3 regions of the Paenibacillus sp. JJ1683 genome follow, and region 2 is predicted to be linked to each of the others. Evidence: riboswitches for the same ligand, from Rfam matches in the RefSeq annotation. Region 2 holds a riboswitch; each other region holds the start of a gene.
The links. A riboswitch is a leader RNA that binds a small molecule or an ion and turns the genes downstream of it on or off. The one in region 2 is predicted to bind cobalamin.
Positions count from the first base shown of each region.

Region 1: it holds a riboswitch for cobalamin, as region 2 does, so the genes downstream of both, ACUC6J_RS24095 (ABC transporter substrate-binding protein) here and cobJ (precorrin-3B C(17)-methyltransferase) in region 2, are expected to answer to the same signal.
Region 3: it holds a riboswitch for cobalamin, as region 2 does, so the genes downstream of both, ACUC6J_RS06740 (ABC transporter substrate-binding protein) here and cobJ (precorrin-3B C(17)-methyltransferase) in region 2, are expected to answer to the same signal.

Region 1 covers NZ_CM129820.1:5,577,469-5,587,906, reverse strand. The annotation lists gene ACUC6J_RS24110 (xanthine phosphoribosyltransferase) at 1-376, shown strand, start outside; gene ACUC6J_RS24105 (nucleobase:cation symporter-2 family protein) at 370-1,677, shown strand; gene ACUC6J_RS24100 (hypothetical protein) at 2,117-2,248, shown strand; cobalamin riboswitch at 2,631-2,835, shown strand; gene ACUC6J_RS24095 (ABC transporter substrate-binding protein) at 3,052-4,635, shown strand; gene nikB (nickel ABC transporter permease) at 4,651-5,580, shown strand; gene nikC (nickel transporter permease) at 5,595-6,410, shown strand; gene ACUC6J_RS24080 (ATP-binding cassette domain-containing protein) at 6,410-7,324, shown strand; gene ACUC6J_RS24075 (ABC transporter ATP-binding protein) at 7,321-8,100, shown strand; gene nikA (nickel ABC transporter substrate-binding protein) at 8,243-9,868, shown strand; gene nikB (nickel ABC transporter permease subunit NikB) at 9,915-10,438, shown strand, end outside.
Region 2 covers NZ_CM129820.1:5,345,110-5,355,547, forward strand. The annotation lists gene cbiE (precorrin-6y C5,15-methyltransferase (decarboxylating) subunit CbiE) at 1-1,097, opposite strand, end outside; gene ACUC6J_RS23035 (cobalt-precorrin-5B (C(1))-methyltransferase) at 1,090-2,235, opposite strand; gene ACUC6J_RS23040 (precorrin-8X methylmutase) at 2,310-2,954, opposite strand; gene cobK (precorrin-6A reductase) at 3,120-3,899, opposite strand; gene ACUC6J_RS23050 (sirohydrochlorin chelatase) at 3,896-4,969, opposite strand; gene cobJ (precorrin-3B C(17)-methyltransferase) at 5,064-6,860, opposite strand; cobalamin riboswitch at 7,170-7,355, opposite strand; gene ACUC6J_RS23060 (LOG family protein) at 7,413-7,967, opposite strand; gene ACUC6J_RS23065 (uroporphyrinogen-III synthase) at 8,167-9,024, opposite strand; gene ACUC6J_RS23070 (GerAB/ArcD/ProY family transporter) at 9,126-10,292, opposite strand; gene ACUC6J_RS23075 (hypothetical protein) at 10,336-10,438, opposite strand, start outside.
Region 3 covers NZ_CM129820.1:1,573,891-1,584,328, reverse strand. The annotation lists gene ACUC6J_RS06750 (ABC transporter ATP-binding protein) at 1-634, opposite strand, end outside; gene ACUC6J_RS06745 (FecCD family ABC transporter permease) at 631-1,677, opposite strand; gene ACUC6J_RS06740 (ABC transporter substrate-binding protein) at 1,674-2,681, opposite strand; cobalamin riboswitch at 2,891-3,106, opposite strand; gene ACUC6J_RS06735 (histidine phosphatase family protein) at 3,202-3,954, opposite strand; gene cbiB (adenosylcobinamide-phosphate synthase CbiB) at 3,969-4,940, opposite strand; gene cobD (threonine-phosphate decarboxylase CobD) at 4,930-6,033, opposite strand; gene ACUC6J_RS06720 (lipoate--protein ligase) at 6,195-7,196, shown strand; gene ACUC6J_RS06715 (Cof-type HAD-IIB family hydrolase) at 7,359-8,159, shown strand; gene ACUC6J_RS06710 (DMT family transporter) at 8,298-9,209, opposite strand; gene ACUC6J_RS06705 (aminotransferase-like domain-containing protein) at 9,342-10,438, shown strand, end outside.

The DNA of each region.
Region 1 (10,438 bases), 230 kb from region 2:
AAAGAAGGCGATCACGCTGAATGAACAGGTATACTTCGCAGAGGTTCACTCGTTCACTCGGCAGGAAACCTATCAGGTGAGCATTTCCCAAAAATATCTCGATGCCAGCGACCATGTGCTGATCGTGGATGATTTTTTGGCAACTGGTGCAGCTTTGGTCGGACTTACCGATATTGTGAAGGAAGCAGGAGCAGAGCTGGCCGGAGTTGGCTGCGTAATTGAAAAGAGCTTTCAGGAAGGCCGTGGACTGTTGGAGCAAAGAGGTATTGCCGTACGTTCTCTAGCGCGTATCGCTTCCATGGCACCGGGCGAAGTCCATTTTATAGAGGAAGCTGGCACGGTAATTCCTCCCGTTAAGGAGAATGTGGGATGTTAAGTAAACAAAAATTATTTGCGCTGGGTTTCCAGCATGTCATGGCGATGTACGCCGGAGCCATTGCTGTCCCTCTAATTGTAGGGGGAGCGCTGCACCTGACGCCAGCCCAGATGGCTTATCTAGTGGCTGCTGATCTATTCACTTGCGGGATTGCTACATTATTACAGATTATGGGCACACGTTTTTTCGGAAGTAGACTGCCTGTCATTTTGGGCTGTACGTTTACGGCAGTAGGACCCATTATCGCAATTGCTTCGACATCAAATCTGGCGACAGCGTACGGTGCCATCATTTTGTCCGGTATATTTGTGGTGCTTGCGGCACCGTTGTACGGCAAACTGTTACGCTTTTTCCCAACAGTGGTTACCGGCTCGGTCGTTACGATTATCGGTCTATCCCTTATTCCGGTGGCGATGAACAATGTAGCGGGTGGTCAGGGCAGCGCGGATTTTGGACAGCCGCGTAATTTGCTGCTGGCGCTGGTTACACTACTGGTTATTCTGCTTGTCAATCGAGTAGCCAAGGGCTTTTTACGCTCGATTTCCGTTCTTATTGGTCTGTTCGCAGGTACTGTAGTCGCCTATGCGATGGGAATGGTGCATTTTGCTCCCGTAGCGGATGCTTCGTGGGTGAGTATTGCGCAGCCGTTTTATTTTGGTAAGCCGGAGTTTAGCATTATGGCAGTATGTACGATGATTATCGTCAATATTGTGAGCATGGTCGAGTCTACAGGGGTTTATCTGGCAGTAGGTAAAGCGATTGATCAGAAAGTGGAGCAAAAGCAAATCGTCAATGGACTTCGTTCGGAAGGACTTGCAATTATGTTGGGCGGTATTTTTAATGCGTTCCCTTACACGGCCTTCTCCCAAAATGTAGGTCTGATCTCGCTGACTCGCGTCAAATCCCGTAACGTTATTTTTGCTGCTGGCGGCATTATGGTCGTCCTCGGTTTGCTGCCTAAGCTGGCTGCCTTGACGACAGTGATTCCTAACGCTGTGCTGGGCGGGGCGATGATCGTCATGTTTGGCTCGGTTGCTGCATCAGGCATGTCTATTTTGTCAGAAGTGGATCTGCGGAAAGAAAGCAATCTGCTGATTGCAGCATGTAGTATTGCCGTGGGCCTAGGCTCAGCTGTTCTGCCGCAAATGTTCGACCAACTGCCGAGCTTTGCCAAAATGCTGCTGCAAAACGGCATCGTATCTGGCTCGATTACGGCAATTGTTTTGAACATTGTTTTGGCAAGAAAACAGGGTGAATCGGTCAAAGGCGTTAATGTCTCAGAAGTTCCACAGAAGGTTTGATGAATAGGAAATAAACAAAAACAGCCGGAGAGAGGGCGTAGCCTCTTTTCCGGCTGTTTGGCATGGGGTTATCCAGAACTAGTTATTTATTAAGCAGCATGAAATTATTGATAAAACCCTCTTTCTGTATGAAGATCGGGGTTTGGATTTTCGAAGTGAAGTCATAATAGTACACGCCGCGTCCTTCCTCCTGATTTTTCGGGAGGCGCTGCCTAAATAATAGACCCCTTTGCTGTCTGGAGACATATAGATAAAGCTGCGGGACGAAATGGGGAGCTTAGTTTGGTGCGTTTTCCAGTTGCACTCTTAGGTTGGTTTATCTACTAGAGGAATTTGCTAGAGTGGTAGGAAGAGGCATGGTATAATCTACCTTAAGGACTTTGGATAGTGGTGGATGTTTTCGGACCACGGCGCAGCTTCCCGAAAGGGGGTGAAGCCGATGGTCAACCTTGTGTCGTGCTATGATGTGCTGCGTTGGATGGTTACGTTACTAAGCCTGGTGTTTAGTATTCGTAAGCTTTATCGCTGGCTGCGTCGGAAATTTCGGAACAAGCGAAAACCCACCGCGTAATTAGGTTGGCCCCTAATGGTGGGTTTCGTTCGCATTAACATTCAGTTATGCAGCGCGCCGTGGTGGTGATCCACAGCCATTCAAGTCCTAAGAGTCTTTGCCGTTGGAGCGGCGAAGGCTCTTTTTAGTATACGGATACGGTGGTTATCTCTATACCTAATTTTAACACGTGAATTGCGTGCACGCAACGTTAAAGACAACCTTCAATTGCGCGCAAGCAATGAATAGCCTTGGTCTTGATTCACACTATATCATTCAAATTTAAATTATTACGCAACATTTGTTGACAAGCCAGTAGCAACAAAATAAGATAATCCTAAATCGTAATAAAAAGGAATAAAGGAAGAAAACAGGTGTGAGCCGGACAACTCTATATACGAAGTTTCGTAGAGACGATGTAGATAGTTGTTGAGCGTGTTCACTTAAAAGGGAAGTTCGGTAGATTCCGACACGGACCCGCCACTGTATACAGGCATCAGCAGGGTACTGCTGGAGCTTTCAGAACAAGCCACTGGAACTGTGAGGAACCGGGAAGGCCTGAAAGATACGCTTGGAGTCAGGAGACCTGCCTGTTTTGACATCACTGTCAGACCCACGGGATGCTGGGGAGGTGGTTAGGCGTGCTGCATACGGAATGTCTGAAACCGATCTGATCCCTTCTATGTTTTTGGAGCTGGCTTTGAGGTGAGTTTTGACATTTTATAATGAAAGCATTTCTGACTGCTGATCAGGTGGTCGGGAATGCTTTTTCGCGTTTTGTGTTAGGTTTATACGATTTTACAAGATAGAGGGGGAAATGTGGGATGATAGGCAATCGTAATAGGCGTTCATGGTTCATATGTACAGGATTGCTGCTGCTGATGGCAGTTATGACTCTTTCGGGATGTGGCGCAGCCACGAAGACAGAGGATAGCTCGGGCAAGGGTGAGAACACGTCTGCACAACAGACTCAAGCAGATAAAAAGCTGGTGATGGCGTATACGTGGAAACCGTCAGGCGTCGATCCGCATGGAGACAATAGCTGGGATGTGATGCGTTCCGGTGCCGGTGAGACACTCATTCGTTTGAATGAAAAGCTGGAGCCTGTGGCTTGGCTAGCCAAGGAGTGGAAGCATGATAGTCCTAATGTGTGGTCGTTCAGCGTGCAGGATAAGGTCACGTTTCATAATGGAAAGAGCATGGATGCAGTAAGTGTAAAAGCATCTTTGCTGCGCTCAATCGAAAAAAGCCATCTGGCGAAGGATTTACTGGATGTGAAGTCCATTGATGTAACTGGTCCGCTGACGCTGAAAATTACGACAAACCAGCCGAATGCAGCGCTGGTATCCAATTTGGCTGATCCGTCAACGATTGTACTGGATGTGGCATCCATGAAAGATGAGCAAAGCTACCCTGCAATGACAGGTGCTTTTAAAATCAAAGCCTTCAACAAGGATCAATCCTTGGTCGTCGAGCGTTATGACGGATACTGGGGCGAAAAGGCGCGCTTGGCCGAAGCGATGATGAAATTCATTACGGACGGTAATTCGCGCCTGATGGCGTTGCAATCTGGTGAGGTGGATGTAGCGACGGATATTCCGGTAGATAACGCAGAGGTATTAAAAAAGAACGACAAGCTACAAGTGCTGTCGGCTCCATCCTTGCGCACCCATATGATTGTGTACAACATGGAATCACCTGTGTTCAAGGATGCAACCAACCGTAAGGTGGTGGACAGTCTGATTCCGCGCGCATCCATTGTGAGCGCCGTCATGAGAGGCTTCGGTACGGAAGCAAGCAGCCCGTTTCCGAGCATTCTTCCCTTCGGTAAGATTGAGCGCAAAGCATTGGACGGAACGGCGGAGCAGTTGTTGACGAAGGATGGCTGGCAGAAGGATGCCCAAGGTACGTGGACCAAGCAGGGTAAGCCATTCGAGGTTACGCTGCTGACCTTCCCTCAGCGTCCAGAGCTATCCGTCATGGCTGAGGTGATTCAGAGCCAATTGCTGAATGAGGGAATCCAGGTCAAGATTCGCAAGGTGGAAAATATCGACGAGGCATTGACCAAAAATGATTGGGATTTTGCTATGTACAGCATGCTCACGGCCCATACAGGGGAGCCGCAGTATTTTATGGACATGTTCTACTCTTCTACAAGTGAAGCGAATGTAAGCCGTTATGCCTCCAAACCGCTGGAGAATATTCTTCACAGCCTGAAGTTGGCGAAGGATACCGCACAGCGTAATGCGGTAACACTGCAAGCGCTGGAAATCATCAATACAGATTTGCCGCAGTCGTTCATTGTGCACCCTGACAATGTGTTTGGTGTGAAAAAAGGAGTAAAGGGCTTTACACCGCATCCGATCGAGTATTACTACATTACAGCGCAATCCGATATTGCGGAATAACGAGCAACGTATCCTATGATTCGTTTTATACTAGAACGTGTGGCGCAGCTGCCCATCATTGTATTCGTTGTATCTACGCTGACTTTTGTACTGATGAGGCTGGCCCCTGGTGACCCTGCTCTCATTTTGCTCACCGCGCATAATGTTCCTGCTTCTGGGGAGGCGCTAACCGCGCTGCGAAACGAACTGGGCTTGAATGAGCCGCTTCATATTCAATATGTGAACTGGCTGAGGGATGTGTTCACAGGACATTGGGGAACCTCGTTTGTGTCCAAGGAGTCAGTGCTAAACGAACTATGGAGCAGACTGCCCGCCACGGTGGAGCTAGCTTTGGCGGGCTTTGCCGTCATGACGGTGCTTACGCTTGGGATGGGACTGGCTGCCTCGCTAAAAGTCAGCGGTCCACTAGATCGTCTGGGCAGGCTGTTCGCTTTGCTGGGATCGTCAATCCCTTCTTTTTGGCTTGGGTTTCTGCTGATCTATCTATTTTCCGTTCGCTTGGGCTGGCTCCCATCCATGGGAAGGGAGGACTGGACACATTTAGTACTCCCAGCGCTGACGCTTGGTGCAGGATTGGGAACGGTGCAAGCCCGTGTATTGCGTGCTCAGATGCTGGAGCTGAGTGACCGGAATTTTGTGAAGGCAGCGAGGGCTCGCGGTTTTTCACGTATGCATATTCTCTTTTTTGAGATATTTAAACATGCCGTTCTGCCTATGATCACGCTGTTAGGTACGAATCTATCATTTATGCTGGCAGGTAACGTCATCGTAGAAACCATTTTTTCATGGCCAGGGTTAGGAAAGTATTTTATAGATGCAATTACGCAGCGTGATTACCCAGTGATTCAGGGATATGTTATGTTTGCCGCGTTTTTAATTGTAGGTGTTCAGTGTTTGGTGGATGTGGTCCAGACGGTGATAGATCCAAGGCTGCGTTTGCGTTAAGGGGGAAGCTGAAAATGAAAAAGATACGGCTTTCCTTTAGAGGAAGCTTGCTGGCAGGGGGCGCACTGTTTGGCCTGATCGTGCTGCTTGGGTTGCTGGCTCCCTGGGCCGCTCCGCATGATCCTCTGCATGTGGACCTTCTGAACCGTTTGGCACCACCCAGCCGTAAATATCCTTTCGGTACGGATCATCTGGGTCGGGATGTGCTGTCACGGCTCATTTATGGAATTCGGACAAGCGTGTTAATCGCTTGTGCGATTACGGTAGCTACGCTGTGTATTAGTCTGCCCACAGGCTTGCTCATTGGTTATGTGCGAGGACGTGTGGATCAGCTGATTATGCGGGGAATTGATGGTGTACTGGCTTTTCCCGATATTATTTTAACGGTGGCGATTGTGGGTATTTTGGGGCCGGGTTTCGTTAACATGACCTTAGCGATTATTGCGGTACGGTGGGCGGGCTATGTCCGCTATATCCGTAGTTTGGTTCAAAAAGCCTGCCAGGAGGACTATGTACGGTATGCCCGTTTGTCCGGCAATTCACACGTGCGCATACTAAGACGTTATGTATTGCCACAAGTATGGCCGCAATTATTGGTATATGCGGTATGGGATATTGGACACGTGGTGTTAATGATCGCTGGACTCTCCTTTCTTGGACTGGGTGTACAGCCGCCCAAGCCAGAGTGGGGCGTGATGCTGCATGATGCAACCTCGTATTTTCAGGTGGCTCCGCACGTTATGATCTTTCCGGGTTTGGCGATTATGCTGTTTGTGCTTGCCTGCCAGCTTCTGGGTGATCATTTTTCAGAAAAGGGGGCGGCGAAATAGTGGGAAAACGACCAGTCATAGGGTGGAAGGATACGATAGAGCGAGCTTACGTACAAAAACCGTTGTTACACGTGGAACATTTGGAGATTAGTCGTACAGGTGCAGGAGCAAGCGGAAGCGAGAGCAATCCGCTACTGCGAGATGTGAACTTTTCCGTCTACCCAGGGGAAATTGTGGCTCTGACTGGACCAAGTGGATGTGGCAAGAGTCTGACCGCACACGCAATCGCGGGTATGCTGGACCCAAGTGTTGGTGTTACGCAAGGGTGCATCTACTATAACGGGGAAGACATTATCCCGTTCCATGAACAGCGCTGGCAAAGACTGCGCCGTGAGGATATTGCCCTGCTCATTCAACAATCGCTGAGCGGGCTGAACCCGATCCGTACCGTCCGCGCCCAGCTGACGGATACGCTTAGACTGCACAGGCGGCGCCAAATGCACGCCCAGAAGGAGCAGGGCCAGGCTGATCTTGCCCCGTCCCACACTGCATCACAGCAGACCCATCGACAGGGCGTAATGTCACGGATGCGACAGATGCTGAACCGTGCCACGGAGCTGGCTGGAGGCCACACTACTCCAGGGCAGGAAGCTTATTTGTGTTCTCTGCTCCGCAAGGTCGGTTTTGCCGATCCTGAGTATATTCTGTCATCATATCCTTTTGAACTAAGCGGAGGTATGTGCCAAAGGGTGCTGCTGGCTGCAATGTTAAGCTCCGGCCCGCGCCTCTTTATTGCCGACGAGCCCACTACAGCGCTGGATGTGATCAACCGCGACAAGGTTCTGTCATTGCTTTTACAGTTGAGAGAGGATTTCGAGCTCACTATTTTGTTAATTTCACATGATCGCCAGGGTATGAGTCGCGTAGCAGATCGAGTACTGGAGATGACCCCGGAAGGAAGGATGCAACCGTGATATTGGAATTGAAGAACGTCACCAAAGCTTATCCTGTCCGCAGACGAAGAAATGGCTGGTTCAACACGAGACGGGGTGAGCAACAGGCAATAAAGAAAGTGAGTTTGCAATTACGACAGGGAGAATGCCTTGGACTGGTTGGAGAAAGCGGAAGTGGTAAAAGTACGCTGGCGCAGTGTATCCTGGGGCTGGAGTCCTTGACCTCGGGGGAAATCTGGCTGGATCAGCAGCCCATACATACCGGAAGGATGAAAGATATTCATCTGTACAAACGAATTCAGTTAGTCACGCAGGACTCGGCCTCCTCACTGCATCCCCGTATGACCATTCGAGATATTCTGATGGAGCCGATCTGCAACTATTTTCCTGAGCGAAAAGTAAGGGCACTGGATATCTGCCTTTCCTTACTGGAATCGGTAGGGTTAGAGGCTGACAGTCTGAAAAAATACCCTGCGCAGCTAAGCGGTGGACAAAAACAGCGGGTGTGCATTGCTCGGGCGTTGGCCGTTGAACCAGAAATCATCCTGTTCGATGAATCCGTCGCCAATCTGGATACGATAACCCAGTCCTCCGTGCTGAACATGCTCAAAAGAATGCAGTTCGAACGTCAGTTGTCCTATCTTTTCATCACCCATGATCTTCAATCCACCCGTACGTTCTGTGATCGTATTGCCGTCATGGTTCAGGGAGAGATCGTGGAAATATTTGAGGATTGGGATGAAAAACTAGTGAAGCATGAATACACACGTACTCTATTTCAAACGTTGGCGGATTAATCCATAAATTTAATATTATACAAATTCAAAATAAATAAGAGCTTTGCTTGTCGAATATTGTTGACAAAATATAATGTGGTACCTATTCTAAATATGATTATGATAATCATTATCACATATATAGAAAAGGGGAAATACATTGATGTCCGTTCGACACCGCAAGACTGCCACCTTTATGTTGGTGACGCTCCTCTTATTATCCGTTATTCTGGGCTGCGCGAAGCAGGAGAACACACCTGCATCCACCTCTACTAACGGAGCTGCCAATGAAAAGTCGATCACGCTATCGTGGCCACGGGACATTGGTACAATGAATCCTCACGTATACAACCCTTCCCAGCTATTTGCACAATCCATGATTTATGAGCCGTTAGTCAGCTACAAGCAAGGAGGCAAGCTAGAGCCTGCTTTGGCTGAATCTTGGACCATATCCAAGGACGGCAAGACATATACGTTTAAGCTGCGTAAAGGTGTGAAATTTTCCGATGGAACGCTATTTAATGCGGCGATTGTGAAAAAGAACTTTGACGCTATTATGAAAAATGAGAAAACGCATAGCTGGCTTGGTATAGTAGGCGTTCTCGACAAAACTGAAGCTGTAGATGACAGTACGTTCCGAATGACGCTCAAAGAGCCATACTACCCAGTTATTCAGGATCTGTCTGTCGTTCGCCCGTTCCGTTTTTTGGGTGAAGCCGGGTTCCCGGATGATGGAGATACGTCCAAAGGAATTAAGAAACCTGTAGGTACAGGACCTTGGATGCTGGATGAATACAAGCAGGATGAGTATGCAACCTTTAAGCGTAACCCGAATTATTGGGGTACTGCACCGAAGGTGGACAAAATTACGGTCAAAATTATTCCCGATGGTGAAACACGTGTAATGGCCTTTGAAAAAGGTGACCTGGATCTGATTTATGGAGAAGGTGTTATTAGCCTGGATGCTTTCAAACAGCTTCGCGACACGAATCAGTATGTTACCACGCTGTCCGAGCCTGTCGGCACAAGAAGCCTGTTGCTCAACTCGTCCAATCCCAAGCTGGCAGACCTTCGGGTACGTCTAGCACTCCAGCATGGATTTAACAAGCAGGCGATGGTGGAAGGCGTAACCTCGGGGCTCGAGGAAACAGCGGATACGGTTTTATCCAAAAACTACCCGTATACGAATGTCGACTTACAGCCAATAGGCTATGATGTGGAAAAATCCAAAGCATTGTTGGATGAGGCTGGCTGGAAGCTGCCCGCAGGCGGCACAGTACGGGAGAAAGATGGACAACAGCTGGATTTTGAGCTGATTTTCGATAAGACCGATCCGATCCAAAAGGCGATGGCTGAAACCATTCAGGCTGAATGGGGAGAGCTGGGTGTCAAAGTGAATCTGACCGGACTGGAGCTGACGGTTCAAATCAAGCGGCTTAGATCCAACCAGTTTGATCTGTATTTCTGGTACAACTACGGTGCGCCTTATGATCCGCATTCCTTTATTAATGTTATTGCCAAGAAGAGCTTCGGAATTTCTGAGGTGCTGAGCGCCCTTCCGATGAAGAAGGATCTGGATCAGCAAGTACACGAAGCACTTTCATCGACAGACGAAACTAAGCGTCAGGAGCTGTATGCCTCAATCTTGAAGACACTTCAGGAGCAATCTGCAATTGTACCTATTTCGTATATTAAGAAGACGGCAGTGTATCAGAAAAAGATTACTAACTTTGTATTCCCAGCTAATAGGGATGAAAATCCATTTGAGGGAATTGAAATTGGGAAGTAGCTGAAACGGGAAGGTAACGTTAATTTACAGGATAGGAGGACAACTTATGATTAGCTATATCGGGAAGCGAATGGTAGCGGTCATTCCTATTGTTCTCTTTGCCACCCTCGTTACCTTTGCACTCATTCATATTTCACCGGTTGATCCGGCTGAAGCTTATTTGACGGCTGCTCATATTTATCCTACCCCGGAAATTCTGGAGCAGAAGAGGCATGAGTTCGGGCTGGATCAGCCATTGCTGACACAGTATATGCATACACTTCAAAGAATCAGTCGGTTGGACTTTGGTACTTCGTATCTGACCAACAAGCCAGTGTGGGATGAGGTGAAGGCTCGATTGCCTGCCACTGTTGAACTGGCCTTAAGCAGCATGTCATTATCCATCGTGGTGAGCATCCCGCTGGGTGTGTTGGCGGCGATGCGTAAAAATGGCTGGATCGACATACTGAGTCGAGGGATTTCGTATTTCGGGGCATCTATTCCCCAGTTCTGGCTGGGATATTTGTTAATCTTCTTTTTCTCTGTACGATTGGACTGGCTACCTGTAGAGGGTCGGGGAACGTGGCAGCA
Region 2 (10,438 bases):
TTCATACCGTCATGCAGCGTCTCAATGGTTGCAGCATTCACTACAATTCGCCCATCCTTACGCAGACGGGAAGCGCACAGACGAATCAGTTCTGCCAGTTCTCCTCCGCTCCCGCCGATAAATACGGCATCCGGGTCTGGCAGCTCGTCCAATCCGGCAGGCGCTTTGGCATGGATCACTGGAAAATCAGTGCGGAATTTGACCTTATTCGCTTCCACATTGGCCAGATCGCCTTCATTCTTCTCAATGGCAAACACTTGCCCGTACTTGGCCAGCCGCGCACATTCCACAGCTACAGAACCGGAGCCTGCGCCGATATCCCATACGATGCTTCGCTCGGTCAATCGCAGCTCGGACAAGCTAAATACGCGCACTTCACGCTTCGTGATCAGCCCTTTTTCCGGCTTGCGCTGGTGAAATTCCGCATCCTCGAAGCCAAATCCCCGGCGAATTGCTGGCACGTCTTCTCCCTTACGGCGACGCAAAACAACCACGTTCAGGGGTTGGAAGGTTCCCTGCGCCATCTCTTCCAGCGTATAATGCCGATACGCCTCATCCGGTCCTCCCAAATGCTCGCCGACAAAGGCATCATATTCCGTCATGCCATAATGCAGTAAATAGGCAGCGACTGCGGCCGGGTCATTCCGGTCGTCCGTTAGCAGCGCGACCTTGTTCTGTCCATCGATCCGCTGCGCTAGTCCGGTCATTGGACGACCATGCACACTTTCCAGCACCGCATCCTGCCAGCTTTCACCAAGACGCGCAAATGCCAGTTGAACCGAGCTGAGATGTGGTAAAATATCCAGGTGCTCAGCCCCCAGCTTGGCAGACAAATAGCCTGCAATTCCAAAAAAAAGCGGATCGCCTGACGCAAGCACGACAATATCCTTGTGCTCACGCAACCGTCCCAATTCTTCCACCACGGCGGATAAGCCGCTCTTTAATGTTCGTTTTTCTCCTGCGGCTGCCTCGAAAAAGGCTAGCTGGCGCTCACCACCCACCAACAGGTCGGCACGCTCAATTTGTTCCAGCGTCTCCTGCGACAGACCTGCCGCTCCATTTTCACCGATACCAATGACACGAATTACTCTACTCACCGACTCTCGCCCTCCCCAGCACGTTCCCTTTCAGCGTTATCAGTACCATTTCCACGGTGATTCCACCACCTGCATGCTCCAGACAATGCTGACACCCATAGGTACATAACTTTTCAAAAAAGCTCAGCGCATTCGCTTCGGTCATCATATCCGCCACCTGCGTAGCTGTATTCGCCTCGGCTACTGCCGTTGCAAGCGACTCATCCACACCTGCCTCACGCGCAACCTGGGCCAAAAATCCAAAATCCACCGGAGCGCTCTTGGAGTGAACCATCATGACACCCTGAGCAACCTTCGACAGCTTGCCGGGCATACCGACGAGAATAATCTTCTTCATTCCCAATCGTTTGCCATGCTTGACTGCAAAGCCGACAAAGTCGCCCATCTGAATAAAGGCTTCTTCCGTCAGCTGATCGTACATTTGCATTGCATATTTTTCACTGCTGCCGCCTGTGGTCAGGACAATTTCCTCGCAGTTCATCGCTTGTGCAACCGATATAGCCTGCACCACGCTGGCTTTATAAGCAGACGTGGAGAACGGAACGACTACACCGCGTGTGCCCAGTATGGAAATACCGCCAAGAATGCCAAGTCGCCCGTTCAGCGTTTTCTTGGCGATTTCCTCGCCGTCCGGCACACTGATAACGACCCGGACACCCTTGGCCGATCCATGCTCCTCAAGCACGCCAGATACGGCCTCCGTAATCATCCTGCGCGGCACCGGATTGATCGCGGCTTGTCCGACAGGCACAGGCAGACCGGGCTTCGTTACCCGCCCGACGCCGATACCGCCGTCCAGCTCAATGCCCGGCTCCTCGCGCCAGCTAACAGAGGCGCTAATTCTCGCCTGATGCGTGGCATCCGGGTCATCGCCACCGTCCTTGATCGTCGTGCAGGAAGCTTCGTCCGCATCCAACACAGGCTCGATCAGTTCAAATGCATGATCGAAGCCCGCGGGCAGCGATATCACCGCTTCCTTCGGCGCTATGCCCGTAATGAGCAGTTGTACCGCTCCTTTGGCTACTGCAGCCGCACAGGCCCCCGTCGTAAAGCCTGACCGCATCGGCTTGTCCGGCGCGGGAGCTTCACCACTTTTCATCCGTTTGGGCCTGTCGGCGGACGCCGCTTCCTTTTCCATGCCAATTCCTCCTTAACCTCTTCTGCTGATCATGCTCTAATTCATTTCATGATACAGCAAACGGACAACCGCATCTAGCGGGCAGCCATTAAGGAGATTGCATTCAATGCTGCTACGACAATCGTGCTGCCGCCCTTGCGTCCAATATTCGTAATGAACGGAATATCCAGCTTGCGTAGCTCGTCCTTGGATTCAGCCGCCGATACAAAACCTACGGGCATACCAATCACTAGTCCAGGCTTAGCCGCTCCTTCTTTCACCAGACGAATCAACTCCAGCAACGCTGTCGGCGCATTACCAATCGCATAGATTCCACCTTCGCCCGCCTGAATCGCTTTGCGCATCGAAATAATGGCACGTGTCGTGTTCAGCCTTTTGGCTTCTTCCATCACGTCCGGGTCAGATATGTACACATGAACATCCCCGCCAAATTGACGGATGCGATCCTTGCTCAACCCCGCCTGAATCATCTGCACATCTGCCACCACCGGCTGTCCTGCGCGAATAGCTGCAATTCCGGCTTCAATGGCTTTTGGATGAAATACCATGCTGCGGCCCAACTCAAAATCAGCAGATGCATGAATGACACGCTGTACGACAGGATATTGTTCAGCTGTAAATGGATGCTCTCCCAATTCTTCTGTAATCATCGCGAAGCTTTTACCCTCAATCTCCTGCGGCTGTACCGTTAGCGGTTTAAAGTCTGTTTTAAAGTCCATGGTATCGACCCACTCCCTTATGGAAAATTAGTTTAGGAAAAATAACTGCTCGTGTATTAAAACAACAGATATTTCTATTAAAACACGCATTTTAAGATGACTATATTTTAGATACATGCCAGCAGTCGTTATGGATTAACTGAACCCGTAGGGACTTGAACCAACTCAAATGGAAATCTTCCCTGTTGCTGTGCGCAATGTATCAATTACTCCGTCGAAATGATCAAATACCGTACCAAACTCTACTTCCGGTCTGGAAATCAAAATGACGTGAATACCCAGATCCAGAGCAGATTGAACCTTCTCATCCACTGCTCCCGTGCGTCCGCTTTCCTTGGTGACCATCACGGTTGTACCAAAGTGCTTGTACAATGCTTCGTTCATCTCACGGGAAAAGGGCCCCTGCATGGCAATAATATTTTTTTGCTCCATCCCCAGTTCGCCGCATTTCTCCATATTGTCGAGGCGCGGCAACATACGTGCAACCAGACGAATCTCCGGGTCTCCGAGTAGATGCTTGGTGAATGTGCCGAGCGTCTTACTGCCCGTCGTAAGCATGACAGAGCCTTTGAGTTGCTTAGCAATTAATGCGGCCTCTTCATAAGAAGACACAATATGGAGCAATGGATGATTGTCATACACCAGTCCCGTCCGCTCGTAGCGAATATAAGGAACTCCAGACTCGCGAGCAGCTGTCATCGCATTCGCATGTGCTTCTTCTGCAAAAGGATGACTGGCATCAACAACGGCCTGTATCCCCTTCTCCCGAATCATTGCACCCATTTCATTGGCTGTCATTCGGCCTGTACGTACGTCCAGCCCTGCTTCGGACAAGCTGGCCGCCGCGCTTTCGGTTACGACCGAAGTTAATACGTTAAAGCCGGTGTCACGGATTTGCAGCGCCAATTCCCTTGCATCGCTCGTTCCGCATAGCATGAAAATCATGAGCCATTCACCTGCCCGGTTACGTTCACTACAGACGGCGCATGTGAATGATCGTGATCATGGTCATTATGGCTGTGAGCATGGACATGCGCATGATCGTGAGCGTGGCTGTGTGTATGGTGCTCGTGATGGTGATCATGCTCATGTGCATGATGGTGGTGATGGTCATGATCATGGTCGTGATGGTGATCGTGGTCATGGTCGTGATCATGGTCGTGGTGATGATGGTGATGCTCCTGCGCTTCCAGACGGAACTGGCAGTTATCGCAATTAGCCGTAACCTTGCCGAACAGGCCTTCGTTAGCTCGCTCCAGCACCAGCTCAACTAATTGAGGATGGAAGCCAAAATATCCGCCCATTTCCACTTGTAATGCAGGGTGAGCCTCGGCGAATTCCTGAGTCATTTCTCCAATGCGCTTAATCAGCACACCCGTGAATAGAAAATACGGAAGCACGATAATCTTTTTGGCCCCCAATCGTACACAACGCTCTAGGCCATCGGGAAAAGAAGGCTGCGTCACACCGATAAAGCTGCTTTCTACCCACGTATAAGAAAGCTTCTCCCACAGCATACGAGTGATTTTGAAAAAGTCACTGTTCGCATCTGGATCGCTGCTTCCGCGTCCTAATACAAGTACCGCTGTTTCTTCGTCAGATACCTCGGTAGATGCCTCTACAGCGCTATTCATCCCTGCTGGAACTGCAACAGGGCGTGCCTCTTTCAAGCGGTTTAGCAGTATGCTAACGATTTTTTCGTGAACGCCAATCGGACGTCCGTATACAAATTCCACCTGCGGGTATTTTGCCTTTGCCCGGTCGATTGCCTTCGGAATATCAATTTTGGCATGCACTGCTGCGAACAAAATAATCGGAATAAAAACGACACGTGTCGCCCCTTTGTCCACACACGCCTGTACTCCTTCGGCAATACTTGGGCGTGCCAACTCCAGAAAACAGGTTTCTACACACGTACCTGGCGCCCGATCTGCCACCGCTTGCGCAAATTCCAGTAGTTCCTGATTACCCTCTGGGTCCCGACTTCCATGTCCAACCAACAATATTGCATCCACTGCTGTGTTTTCCTCCTCATTGATAGGGATAGCCTACATGACGCCCTATTTTATATATATGCTTGTATCCTGTTCATCAAGCCTACCAACCCACTTAATCACCACAAACCGCGTTCACTTCTACTGTTGCTGGTGCATCTTCATGCCGGAAACCCGCAACGATGCCTACACGTTTGAAGAATTTATGAAAACGCTCGTTCGGATGCCCTTTTTCCTTATATTCAGCAATAATGTTCTCCACGATATCCGTAATCTGATCACCCGGAATTCCTTCCGCTACGGGCTGAGCGGCATGAGCATTTCGGCCAAATTTTTTGCCACCAAGGAAAAGATCGTATCCTCCCTTGCGATAGACGATGCCGATATCCTCCAGCACCGCTCCATAGCAAGCCATGCCGCATCCATTCAAAGCAATACTCGTTTCCTTGGGTGCCTGTAATCCGCCAAGTACAACCTGTAGATGCTCAGCCACAGGCACCGCATCATCTTTCTCCATATTGCAGAAGTCGCAGGCCTTCACCTTAAACACATCGCCGATCGGCATGACAATGAATCGTTCATCCCGAAGCCGTCCGACCAGTTCCTCGGGGTCTGCGCACGGCACGCGCAGCACGATCTGATGATCTGGCGTGTATTCCAGCTCGCCATCATCACCCGCTACCTCGGCGAGCAATGCCATCTGCCGAGCAGTGAACTTCTTGTTTCCCACGCCAGGGGAAACCCCCACCTCAAACAGCGCAGGCTTACCAAAGCCGCCTGACGCCTTCCCAGTCGTAGCCACCGTTGCCGTTCCGACGGCGCTCTGGGCAGCAGGCGCTTGCCCGCTCCAGCGAGCGTTGGCTTCGCCCGGAAGCTTGCCGCCGACAGCAAGGCGGCTTAGCGCCTCTGCTGCCAGCGATGCTGGTGATGCCTCAGTCTGCTTCGCAGGCGCAGCCTGCACGGCAGCCATCGCTTGCGGGCGTACCTGCGTGGCAACCGCAGCGCCGCTCGCGGAAGGCCCGGTAGGCGCAGTCAGAGCTCCACCTCCCTGCGGTGTATCCAGCGCGCGATCCTCTTGCGCGCCCAGCGACCACGGCTCCGCTTCCGTGCGAAGCCGCTGATGCGGTTTGAGCACTTGCTCGGTCGCGTCCAGCGTGTATTTACGCTGATAGCCGCGCGGAGTCACGATTAACCCGTCATACACTGTCGTCGAGGAATTGCCGATGATTACGGTCGTCAGCATCCCGATATCATGGTTCAGCATATCTTCCAGCGTCGTTACAATAACCTGCTGACGTTCACGATAAGCACTCTTCACCAGTCCAACTGGAGTTTGCGGATCACGGTAACGGAGCAAAATGGACTGCGTCTCCACAATCTGGCGGGTACGTCGACCACTACGCGGGTTGTATAAGGCAATCACAAAATCAGCCGAAGCCGCAGCTTCTACACGCTTCACGATCGTTTCCCACGGGGTCAGATGATCACTCAGACTGATTGTGCAAGCATCATGCATAACCGGCGCTCCCAACAACGAAGCACAGGATTGAATAGCCGAGATCCCCGGCACAACTTCTACCTCAACCCCGTCCTCGCGACGCCAGCCTTTTTGCATCAGCACTTCGTACACCAGCCCTGCCATGCCATAGACCCCAGCATCTCCACTGGAAATGACGGCTACCTTCTTACCCATCTCTGCTTGGCGAACCGCCTCCTGCGCACGGCTCACTTCTTCTGTCATCCCTGTGCGTACAATCTCCTGTCCGTTCAACAACGGACGAATCAAATCAACGTAGGTATTGTAGCCGATAATGACCTCACTTTCGGCCAGCGCATCCAACGCCCGTTTTGTGATATGTTCCATATCTCCTGGTCCAAATCCAATCACCAGCAATTTTCCTAATGGGCTCATCGTGCTCCTCCTATCATCCTTTTCAGGGCAGCTATACTATCTATTTCAATAATTTGTGGCATCCTTTAACTCAAAAAAACCCCATCCTGCCCGGATGGGGTTCCTATGTACGTATCTCTCTTACCAGACGAAACAGCGTAAGAAGACAGTTCTTGTCTTCCTCCTATCTGCCGTTGTTTTCCATCTGTTTTGTTTACGCTTCAAACGCTGCTGCACGTTCATATCCACGCAAACCTGTAACCAACATGGAAAAAGCAACGTGTGCCTGATTTCCTGATTTCGTACACCCATCCTCTCCGCGAAGGTTAATGGTGCATACAGATCAAGGTAGGTCTCCTGGCTTGGCATCAACGGATTCTCTCGTCTTCCCCGTTTTGTACGAGTGACCATTTAAAAGAACCCTCTTCCTTACAGTGGCGGGACCGCTCGGGACTTGCACCCGATTCCCTGTTACCCTTTGCTCAACCGCAAAGGCACCTTGTCTGTCCGCTATTTGATTATGGGTCTTATCATAACCTTGCCTCAATCAGTTGTGCAAGCACGAAAAAAGCTTTATTTCAAGTTATCTGCTTTATTTTTCAACATATGCAGCAGTTCATCCGGGTCCGCAGATATACTCAGTAGCGCTGGATGATCAGCTCCGGTAAACCCTTCCTGCACGCTATGACGTACCATTTCTACCAACGGGTCAAAATATCCATTCACATTCAGCAGCCCAATGGGCTTGCGATGTATACCGATTTGCGCCCAGCACAATACCTCGAACAGCTCCTCAAAGGTTCCCAAGCCTCCCGGAAGGGCTATAAACGCATCGGCCATCTCGCTCATCGCCGCTTTACGTTCATGCATGCTTGCTACCTCAATAAACTCGGTAACTCCCCGATGAATGATCTCTGCATCGAATAACAGGGTGGGCATAATGCCGGTGACCTGACCATCACCCGCCAACAGTCCATCCGCCACCTTACCCATCAGCCCTCTGCTGGAGCCACCATAAATTAAACGGATATGCTGGCGAGCCATAGCTTCACCCAGCTTGCCTGCCGCCTCAACATATACCGATGAATGTCCAGGTCTGGACCCTGCAAATACACAAATAGAATTCATAAACGTCTCAGCTCCTGTCCTCAATATCATGCATCGAAACTTATTCATTATATTAGATAAATATTTTCGCTATAACAAAAAACTTTGCGATGCATGTCCAACAAAAAAAGATAAAGACCTCGTAGGCCCTTATCTCTATTTTACTCTGTATTAGTAAATATAAGTTCATTTTTAGCTTACTGCATTTATCGGTTCTAGCTCATTTCAAATGACCGTTCACGCTCTTCAGACCACAGCCATGCACCGAATCGCTATGTTCGAAATATTTGCCCAGCTCCACCATCATCGCACCCATGCGCTCTTCAGTTGGAAATACGACTCGTTCAATCCCTTCTTCCAAAATGGATTGTGCAGTCACCTTGCCTACCGATACAGCAATGACATCTTCACGAAAGGCTTCCAGTAAATCCTCCATTCGATTTTGCTCTCTGGCATATTGGGCCAAAAATCGAATTTGCGGACCACTCGTGAACGTAACGGCATCAATCGTACGGTTTATAACATCATCTAGTAGCGCCTGCAATTTTGCTTCTTCAGGTGGGATATGCTTATAAGGAAGTACTTGGCGGGTCACTGCGCCTTGCTCATCCAGCCACTCTACCAACCGGGGAGCCGGGTCTCCATGCAGTTGCAACAGTACTTCCTTCCCCTTCAGATCATATGGGGCAAAAGCCCGTGTCAATCCGATCAAACTTCCGTCCTCGTCCCGTACTGCTGGCGTAAAGCCACGCTTTTTGAGTCCATTGACCGTCTTGTAGCCCCGTGCTGCAACGTTGGAGGATTGCAGCAACTCTATAATCTGCTCGGCCACGCCCATATCCTCTGCCATATCGAACAGAGCATCCAGTCCCATACCTGTCGTGAAGATGTACCAGTCCGGAGGGTTCTTCACCCACGATACAACAGCGTTGCGCAGCTCGATATCATCCAGAAAAACAGTCCCCTGGGCCGGGCGTTCTACTGGCTCGCCCCCCATCTTCATAACTAGCAACGCCATTTCTTCTGCTTTACGGGGACCGGCAAGAGCGACTCTCTTACCTGCCATGCGTTGTGCCATGCTGTTGCCTCCCTTGTAGATGTCGTATTTCTTTCTACCAAGTATACAATCAGAGAGGCAAAAGACAAATAAGAATTACTTTTTCGATAAATACAGTAATCTTATAAGTGGGCGTGTCCTGTTTCGCTTTCCTGCTGGCTTTCCTGCTGGCCTTCTTTCTGATCACTTCTATCCCTCTCCCTGCCAGATGATGAGTTATCATCACCTCTCCCTTTAAATTTGGGTCGGAGCAACATCCACAGCAAGAAGGGCATGAATACAAAAAAGATGACCATCACCGCAGTCCATTCCCGGCTGAAATCATAAATTTGTACGATGTTGGAGAACAGCATAAACGAACAGACATAACCTAACAAACCTAAGGGCCAAACCATCAGACTCCCCCAGACATGGGCAAACATGCGCTTTACCGCCAAACTGGTAACGTACAGATCAATTCCAATCTTCGTAAGAAAGGCTGGTACGGTCAGTGCTGCCACGAACAAGTCGAACCGATCCAGGAAGTCCGTTAGTTGCAACTGACGCACCAGTTCATACGATGGATAAAACAGTCGTGACAAGATAGGAACTCCAATCACCAACTCCGACAGCAACACCAGCATGATTATAATAGCGGTTCCGAGTAAATGCCCCAACCACGCACTACGTCCATTATAGCTCTTCCCAGAAATCACAAAGGGAACGATCATGATATCGGCCATATATCCGAGCATGCGCCAGCTCCCCTTGATCACTCCATCTACCTCCGGATGTAAATAGGGTCTCAGCATCGAAAAATCCATATTACCTCCAAAAAAAAGCGGCATAGTCAACAGTGTCACAATCAACAATGGCACAAAAATCTCGGTCATATTGACAAGGGTACTTATCCCCCCTTTAACCATAAATGCCATAGTCAATAGCACAATAAGAGATACGACCACAATCGGAGTCAGCGGCAAAAGAACCACCTCCACCAGATCGGTAATAATCCTCAAATCCCGCGCAAAAATGATCAGGAATAAAATGAAATAGACTGCAAGCAGCATACGTCCCAGCACAGGGTGAGAGCTTACCATCGCCTCCATCAGATCCTGATCAGGGAAACGGCGTTTGAGTTTCAACATCGCCCAGATCGGCAAGCAGAGCACAATGGCTGCAATTATACAGGTCCAGTAGGCATGCTGATTCGCGTGATCTGCTGCCTGCGCCGGAGCATGTATAAGGGTAATACCGACCTCCATCAATACACTAAACAGCACAATTTGTCTGGTTGTGAACTGTTTCATGCAGGTACATCCTCCTTTTGCCCGCAGGCATCCATTACACGATTTACAACGCGGTGGGGAGCCACATGTCAATAAATCGGGTCAGCCAAGTAGCCACATAAACAGTGCTCTTCGTCGATGTGCCGTAAATCCAGATACCAATGCTA
Region 3 (10,438 bases), 2.0 Mb from region 2:
GATCATGCAGGACAGCAATGATCGTCACGCCCGTTTCTTGGCGCCATTCTGCCAACAACTCCATAAATTCAAGCTGATAGCGCAAATCCAGATAGGTAGTAGGTTCGTCCAGCAGCAATACCTGTGGTTCCTGCACCATCACCTTTGCCAAAGCTACGCGCTGTCGCTGTCCCCCACTCAAGCGGTCCAATGTTCTGTCGGCCAGTGAAGTTAGACTCAATCGCGCTAGGACCCGATCCGTAATCGCCTCCACATCAACTCCCTTTTCCCTGCCTAGCCAGTCCTGATGAGGAAACCGCCCCATTTCTATAACTTCCCTGACGGTGTATCTCACTGGAGGAATGCCCTCCTGCTGGAGTACGGCTACAAGTCGGGAAAGCTCTTTTCTGCTGTAGCTATCGATCTTTTTACCATAGATATGAACACTTCCAGAGGTCGGCTGGTCTACACCAGAAAGCAGATGCAGCAACGTGGATTTACCACTCCCATTCGGACCAATGATCCCCCACCAAGCTCCTTCGTCTACGTTCCAGCTAACATTCTTTAGCACATGGAAATCCCCATAAGCACGGCTCAGGCCCGCTACCTCTAATGCTCGAGCACGCACCTTTAGTAATTCACTTGGTTCGGTCACAGCAGATCCCCCCTGCGCAGCTTCTTGTTCCGGTACAGGAGATATGCGAAGAACGGTGCTCCCACAAAGGCTGTCATCACGCCCAAAGGAATTTCCGTCGGGGCTAACAGCGTACGAGCTGCCGTATCTGCCCAAGCCATAAAAATAGCTCCACCCAGTGCAGACAACGGAACGATCATCCGGTAATCAGGACCTGTCACCAGACGAATGATATGTGGTACAACGAGTCCGACAAAGCCAATGACTCCGCATACTGAGACAGCGGCAGCTGTCAGCAAGGTAGATATGATCAGGACAGATAGCTTCGTCGCATCTACATGAACCCCCATATGAGCCGCTTGACGTTCACCCAAAGCCAGAATATTCAGCACCCGTGCCCGGTTCCATAGAAACACCAGCCCAACGATCACGTAAGGTAAAAGAATTCCCGTATATGACCAACCTCGCAGACTAAGACTTCCTAACGTCCAGTACAATATTTCATTGACTGTTTCCTTCGACATGGCTGTCAGAAAAGAAACAATGGCTCCCCCAAAAAATTGCATCACCACACCTGATAAAATGAGGCTTTGGGTCGGAATTTTCCCACCTTCACGCGCCAACGTCAACACCATCCACAGCGTCAGCATGCCGGTTATAAATGCGACTAGCGGAAGGGTCCATATACCCACAAATGAAAATTGAAGCCCCCAATAAATCAGCACTGCCGCTCCTACCGAAGCTCCCGAAGACACTCCCAGTGTATACGGATCAGCCAAAGGATTACGCAGCACACCCTGAAATCCGGCTCCCGCCAGCGCCAGCGCTGCTCCAACCAACATTCCCAGTAACACCCGTGGCAGTCTGACCTTCAAAATAATCTGCTCTGCAGATGTATTCCAATCCGGTGTAAACGTATCACCTAACCACGGTAGGTGGTTGATCAAAATACCTGTGATCTGGCTGACCGGAAGACTGACCGAGCCGATGCCAAGACAGAGCAGCAGCGTCAGCAGCAGCAAGACAAGACCAGTCCCCCCAAAACCGATCAGTCTACGATTCATTTGAAAATTTCAGGGTACACGCCCTTGGCTACTTCCTTGAGTCCTTCTGTTACGCGTGGACCTGGACGGCTAATCAAATTATCATCCACGGCAAATACACGATTGTTACGAACAGCCGATATTTGATCCCATCCACTACGAGCTTTTATGATATCGCCGAGGGACTGGCCTGTTTTGTCATCCTTCACACTTTTGCTGTATAAAATCACGTCAGGGTTGGCAGCTATAATATTTTCCTCACTGATTTGGTACCAGCCCTTCTGCGTGGCACCCACGTTTTCGCCGCCCGTCAATGTGATCAGTTCGTCCATAAACTCGCCTTTACCCACTGTCCAGCCTGGTGAAAATTCGACGTATACCCGTAGCTTCTGCCCTTTGCCGATATTTTTAACTCCTTCTTTCACTTCCGCTACATCTGCTCTCATCTTGTCGGTCACCGCTCTCGCTTCTTTCTGATGATCGGTGATTTTCCCATACAATTCGATGTTAGCTATGACATCTTCAACGGTCTTCGGTTCCGTTTTAAAAATCATAATTCCCATGTCACGCAGCTTAGTCGTAGCCTGTTCACTAAGTGAAATTCCTGCAAAAACGACATCAGGGTTCGCAGCAATGATCGCCTCTTCGTTCGGTTTCATAATACCGCCCACTTTAGGCTTTTTCGTAGCTGCCTCCGGGTAATCAGAGTAGTCGGATACACCAACAATTTCCTTATCCAATCCGATAGCGAACAACGCCTCGGTTTCTGCCGGGGAGACGGAAACGATCTTGTCCGGTGCCTTTTTAAATGTAAATTCCTGTCCTGTTGCATCCTTAACCGTTAGCGGGTAAACCGTTTTGCCCGGAGGCTCTTGTGCGGTTACGGTCTGTCCCGGCTGCTGTGAAGAAGCTTGGCCCTCTTTATTTTCTACATTTTTTCCATTCGCGCCACATGCACTCAGCACAACTGCCAATATCAGCGCCAATAGACCTGTTGTCCATACCTTTATTTTTTTGCCTGCCATGATTTGCACCCCTTCATACAAAAATCGTTAAGAGCGTTACTTGAACATCATCCGATATTTTCCTCATTCCAGCCTTCTTTTCCTATCAAAAACCCCCGCATCCTCATATCAGGATACAGGGGTCACGTTAGCACAGATCGTGCGCAGGCGGGCAGCTTCTTTCCGCATGGACAGTCACTGCGAACACGTCATCCTTTCCTCGAAGGATTATGGTGACAGGCGGACGGGCAGGTATCCTGACTTATGGAAGAGGCATGCCCTGATATTCTTTCACATGCTTGGCGGCACATGTAACAGGGCTAATGAGCATGTTTCCATTTACAGTGGCGGGACCGCGTCGGACTCACACCGACTTCCCTTTTAACAGCGCAATGAAGAAAAGCAAGTTCCCTCACACGGCGCCGACCTCGTCTGCTGGATATTTGATGTAGTGTAGTCAAGCCGTTCTTTTACTTGATGATTATAGGTTAAAAAGAGTTAGCTTACAACCCAAACAGCTGCTTGATTCGCCACAACTACCCTAGTGAAAAAGCAATTTTGCTATACAATTGTGCAGTCCTGCCAGCCTTAACTGAAACCTAATCGCTTCTCCCGGTTTTGGATTCAGACTCCAAAAATCATGACCTGGTATCAGCATACAAACCAATTGGCGAATTACTCCACCATGCGTGACAACCAAAACAGAGGGCGGTGCAGCATTCGACTCTATTGGCTGAACCTCCAAAGCAATGCGCCACGCAAACAGAGAGTCACGGAATTCGCGCAGACGGTTCACAAAATGTACCCAGGACTCTCCTCCAGGCGGGGTGATTCGCTGTGGCTCATCAATCCAAGCGCGATACAACGCCACATCCTTAAGCATGTCATACGTTTTTCCATCCCACTCGCCAAAGTGAAGTTCTCGCAGACGTGGCTCCATGATAGGAGGCATAGCAGATAGGGAACGTTCAGTCGTCAATGCTGACTCCGGCAAAATGATCTGCAAGGTCTGGCGACATCGCATCAAGTCACTGCAATAGATTTGAGCAAAGGACTGGCCCTGTAATTTTTCCCGTAAAGGCTTTAATTCCTGCTCTGCTCCAGACAGCAAACTCAAATCGGCATGTCCCAGATATCGACGTTCCTTATTCCATAAGGTTGTGCCATGACGAACTAGCACGAGCTCCATGTCCCACTGCAGATCTTCTTTAGCATCATTCGGCTCACTATCCTGTTGTGGGTTCGGACTTAGTGCACATTCTCGCACTCTTTTCCCTTCTGTATTTTGTTTCAAAATAATGTCACTCCTCACCGCATCCATACCAAGGCAAAACACCCCGCAGCTCCCAACAAACACAACCCTACAAACATAGTGGATACGGCGAACATCAGCCCGATGGTATGCCGGATATCCTTCGACTCCAGTGGTCGTATCTCTTCGCCCATATATGCTCGAAACGAGCGTATGCCATGATACACGTTATAGCCACCAAGACGAATCCCCAAGGCACCTGCCACCGCTGATTCGGGAAAGCCGCTGTTTGGACTGGGGTGCAGACGCGCATCCTGCTTGACTGTGCGCCAGCTTCTTGCAGCATCCAGCCGATACAACCACGCCGCTATCACAAGCATAACTGCTGTCAGGCGAGCCGGAATGTAGTTAGCTACATCGTCCAGACGTGCCGAGGCCCAGCCTAAATGCAGGTACTTTTCATTTTTGTAGCCAACCATTGAGTCGAGCGTATTTACGGCACGATATGCCAGTGCCAAGGGGGCTCCTCCGATCAGGGCATAAAAAAGCGGGGAAATAATGGCGTCCACGATATTTTCAGCGACTGTTTCGACGGTACCGCGTACAATTTCAGGCTCGTCAAGCTGCTGCGTATCCCTCCCGACAATCATGCCTAGCTCCCGACGTGCCACAGTCAGGTCATTCGCCTGCAACGCTCGGTATACGGCCATCCCTGCGTCCTTTAGTCCTTTGGAAGCAATTGTGGTTGCAACCAGAACAATTTCTACGACGACAGACAACCATGGGTGAATCCAGGCAAGTACACGCAACAGCCCCCAGGCAAACACAAAGGAGCCTCCTGCCACAATAAGTGGAAGCAGCATGCCCGCACGTTTCAGTCCCTGGTCACTGCGGACCTTACGACGAATCGCTTTTTCCAATGCTGAAATGGCATGTCCCATCCCGATGACTGGATGCGGCAACCATCTCGGATCGCCGATTAGCCTGTCCAGCAAATAGGCTGCCATTATGATCAAGCTAACTATCACGCCCCTGCTCCTCCTCCAGCACTTCACTGAGTGCGGACAGCAGCATATTATTGGCTTCGGCGTCCTTGACTGCAATTCGAAAATGGCTCGCCGACAGCCCAGGATACATAGCACAGCTACGTATAAGAATCCCACGTTGTCCAAGCGCCTGCTGAATAGCCGATGAACTCCACGTTCCCGGCGCCCTTGCTAGCACATAATTGGCTTCGCCGGGAACGACACCGCAGCCCCATTCCGCCAAAGCAGTCAGCAAGCGGCTGCGTTCCGTCGCAATCAGTTCCTGTGTGCGGCGCTCATAAGCTTGCCCACTTCTCAGACACGCCTCTCCAGCCAGCAACGCCAATCCATTAACACTCCAGGTCACCTGTTTGGCCGTCATTTGCCGGATATAGTCCGGATGAGCAATCGCATAGCCCAATCGCAAGCCAGGAATGGCATAAAATTTGGTCATCGATCGGATCAAAATCACATGAGGATAGCGATCCAGCACAGGCAATAATGAGACTTGCCGTTCCAGTGGGATAAAATCAATAAAGGCCTCATCCACCACCAGCACGGTACCCGTTCTGCCAGCCGCCTCTGCCAGTTCATATAGCTCCTGCTCACCATATTGCACACCGTTCGGATTATTCGGTTGCCCAAGGAACAATACATCTACCTGCTCCATGAGCTGAAGGATGTCCTCCACGTCTGCCTTCCATTGAAGCGAAGCCTTCCCGTATACCCGGTGGATCTCGGCTCCAAATTTGCCAGCCAGCTCGGCATATTCCGAAAAACACGGCTCCACTGTGCCCACACGCTTGGGAGCCAGGCCCAATAGCAGCAGCGCCATGCTTTCAGCCGCGCCGTTACCGATGCTCAGCGACTCCGGTGGAACGTGCAGCCGCCGTGCCAGCATATTTTTAAAGTGGCGATGCCCAGGGTCAGGATAGCGAATCACCGTGTCCAATGAGCTTTGCAGTGCCTCAAGCACCTCCGGTGGCGGACCAAGCGGATTAATATTTGCACTAAAATCCACAAAATCCGCCGCAGCTCCGCCAAATGTCGCGGCAGCTGTTTCCCTGTCCCCGCCATGACCGTAAACCTCTATCATTGCCTCATATCCTTTCCGCCCGTTTTCAATCATTTAGCTCCATTATGAGGCTGCTTTTTGCGTCCCGTCAATGCAAATGAGCTTTTGTACATGGCTCACTTGGGTTACAATAGGGGGAGGCACACATAAAATACACAGTTTGTATATACGGAGGAATGGACATGCTGTTCATCGACAACCAGGGCATACACGATCCAGCCATTAATCTTGCTATTGAGGAATACGCACTCAAGCATCTACCGCTGGACGACAGCTATCTGCTATTTTACATTAATCAGCCTTCTATTATTATAGGCAAGCATCAAAACACCGTTGAAGAAATCAATGCTGAGTTTGTGAGAGACAACAATATTCAAGTCGTTCGTCGCCTGTCCGGCGGCGGAGCTGTATATCATGATCTCGGTAACTTAAATTTCAGCTTCATTACCAAGGATAACGGGGAGTCCTTTCATAATTTCCTCAAATTTACGCAACCTGTGATTGACGCCCTCCGCCAAATGGGAGTAGAAGCCGAAATGACAGGACGCAACGATCTGCAAGTCGGAGAACGTAAAATTTCAGGAAATGCTCAATTTGCCACACGTGGACGTATGTTCAGCCATGGTACATTGATGTTCAACCTGAATCTGGACAATGTGGCTGCATCACTGCATGCCAATCCCGAAAAATTTAAATCCAAAAGCACAAAATCCGTCCGTAGCCGCGTGGCTAACATCAGCGAACTGATGGACCGTGAGATGACCATAGAACAATTTCGCGAGGAACTGCTGCGGTCCATCTTTGGCTCAGAATTGGATCAGGTGCCTCAATATAAGCTCACCGATGCGGATTGGGCTAAAATCCATGAAATTTCCAAAGAACGCTATCAATCGTGGGATTGGAACTATGGTCTATCCCCTGAGAGCAATATCAAGCACACACGTAAATTCCCGGTCGGTATTATAGATATCCGCATGGATCTGAAGGAAGGCTACATCCGTGATATTAAAATCTACGGGGATTTCTTCGGTGTAGGTGATGTCGCTGATATTGAAAATATCCTGCGTGGCAAGCGTTATGATGAAGGTGAGGTCCGTCAAGCCTTATCCTCTCTCGATTTGAAGCATTACTTTGGTAATATTGAGCTGGACGACTTTGTTGGACTTGTATTTCTGGAAGACTAAGCGTTACTTTTTTCCATGGTTTCAAGCCAATACTTCAGTGGTTATAAGGGGACAGGCTCTTATGGGCGTCGTCCCTTTTTCAATGCGATATTGTCATTTTGAATATTATAAGATACAATTTTAATATTGCCCCATGATAGAGATAAAGGAGAGAATACCGATATGTATAAATTAATTGCCATTGATATTGATGATACTCTCATTAATGACCAGAAAGAAGTTACTCCAGCGACACAACAGGCATTGGAAGCTGCTGTAGCTAAAGGTGTGGTGGTTACTCTCGCTACTGGACGAGCTTATGCCTCCGCGCACAAAATTGCACGCCAGACGGGGTTGAACGTACCGATCATTACGTACCAAGGAGCTTTGGTTAAAAACCTGCTGGACGAAAACGTGCTGTATGAGCGTTATGTTCCACTCGTAGCTGCACGTCGTCTGTATGAATTCTGCGTGGAACGCAATCTGCATTTGCAAACGTATATAGATGACAAATTGTACACTCGTGAAGATAATCAAAAAATTAAAGATTACACCGAGCTGAACAACACAGAATATTTTGTAGAGCCTGTGTTCAGTAAAGTTATTGAGCAACCAGCTCCTAAATTGCTGATTATCGACGAGCCGGAAGTGTTGGACGAATTAATTCCCGAACTTCGCGAATTGCTTGGCAGTGAAGTGCATATTACAAAATCCAAGCCTCATTTCCTGGAAATTATGCATCATGAAGGCACCAAGGGCCACGCTCTTGCCTTTCTTGCAAACCATTTTGGCTGTGATCTGTCGGAGACCATTGCGATCGGCGACTCTTGGAATGACCATGAAATGCTGGAATGTGCCGGTCTTGGCATAGCGATGGAGAATGCGATTCCTGATTTAAAAAAGCTGGCTGATTACATTACTCGCAGCAATAACGAAGACGGTGTAAAGCATGCCATCGACAAATTTGTACTCAATGTTGAATAAGCAGAAAGTGACTGTACCCATAATACTTAAATAAAGTATTACAACAACAAAGCCTCCAAACGCCGCATGTTTAGTAATATACGGCAGTTTGGAGGCTTTTTCTATCATATTACATCATATTCTAACAACTTCGAAATATCAGGCAGCAGAGCGTACTTTGCGTCTGTTCACTAAACGGATAATTCCGTTATTCATACACATCAACCCGGTCACAATGAGCAGCACCCCTGCCAGCATCCACCAGCTTACATGTTCACCATATAAAAAAGCACCCAGGCCTACAGCAATCGGTGGTGAAATGTAGAGCCATGTGGTCGGAAACAATGGATTCGTACGCGCCATAAGCCAGTAAAATAGTGTTTTCGCAATCATGGAGCCAAACAGGATCAAATAAAACAGAGAGCCTATGGCAGGCAGCAGATTCCATCCCTCAGAATTCCAAGGCTCAGTGAAAGCCGACAGTACTAGCAGCATCCAACCACCATGGAACATTTGAGCTGCATTTAAGGCAATCGGATTCGTATCACGAAATGCATCCATGACTCGCTTGGAATACAGGGCTCCACCCGAATAGCATAGCTCACCCAGCAAAATGGCTATGCAACCTGCCAACCACAGGCCGCTGATTTGAACCGCTAAGCCGGGCAATACCACCAGCACGACCCCGAGAAAGCTGATCATACAGCCCATGAGCGTAATTCTCGTCGTTTTTTGCCGCAGTATTGCAGACTGCATCAGCACAATCATCATCGGTCCGGTGGCTGACAAAATAGCGCCGATCCCCGAGCTGACATATTGCTCTGCCCAATACAGTGTTGAGAATGTGCCGAAGGTCGTTCCCGTCCCAATCAGCAGCATTTCCTTACGCCATAATAACGACCACTGAACCTTTCCCGACAGCCTCATCGCAATAAACAAGATCGCCCCTGCTGTCATAAAACGTGCTCCTGCCGATAAGAACGGCGGAAGTCCGGCTTCCACTCCCACTTTGATAGCCAAAAATGTGGTGCCAAAAATGAGACACATAACTGTAAAGGCGATACCAATCATGATACTTCCCTCTCCCTTCTGTTACTCACAAGCATACAAGGAGACAGACAGAACAGATGGGCAACCACAGAACAGTTGTATACGTTTTGGAAGTGCTGTATAGTACAATACACACAAAGGAGCGTGGACAGCATGGGCAAGGTTAACAGCGAATTATTGTTTTCAACAGAAAATAACTCGGCCGATCCGAGCTTAAAGCTGTATGAGCAGGTCGTCCATTACGTAAATGTGCGGATTGAGCGCGGGGACTGGCCAGCAGACGTTAAATTGCCGTCGGTGCGAAGTCTGGCTCAGGAGCTGGGTGTGCATCGGTTAACCGTATTCCGGGCATATCAGGAGTTAAAGCAACAAGGACGCATCTATGTAAAAGATAAATCGGGATATTACGCTCATGCTTCCCATGCAGCAGAATTGGGAATATGTACTGCCTATTCGGAACGATCATCCACAAAGCGGATCTTCCAATCGGAATCCACTTACATGGCAGACGACCCGTCTGTTTCCGTCTGGAGGGGGCTGGATGGACTCACCCAGGTTCATGCCGTGAACGCAGACTTCCAATTTTCCAAGGCCCTGATTGATCCCTCTCTCCTGCCTAACCGATACTGGAGAGAATTAATGATGCAGGTGTTTGAAAAGCATCCAAAAATCGCAGCTACCTATTCTTCTGTACAAGGAGACGCTGAGCTTCGTGATGCCATGGCGCAGCATTTTAGCACAGATAAGCATTTTGCAGTATCAACGGACGAAGTACTGATTACCTCCGGCGCACAGCAAGCCATCGATTTGGTTTCCCGATCTCTGATCCGTACAGGAGACCGTGTATTAATCGAACGTCCGGTCTATGGTCCCGCCATGGAAATATTCCGTAGACAAGGCGCCCGCCTAACTGTAACTGATATACGGCCGGAAGGTTATGATATGGATCAGATTGAATGGTGCCTGAAAACGGAAAAACCGCGTCTCTTTTATGTGAATCCGACCTTTCACAATCCGACCGGCTTTACGATCCCCGATGAGCAGCGCAAACGTCTGCCCGAACTGGCCGAGCGCTACGGCTGTCTTATTGTCGAGGATGACAGCACCTATGATATCAGCTTTGGGCAAAAGCCGCCTTCTCCGATTTTCTCCTATGATATCTCGGGGAGCGTCGTCTATATTCGCAGCTACAGCAAATATGTCGCACCCGGTCTGCGAATCGCAGCCGTAACCTGTAGGCCTCAGCTCAT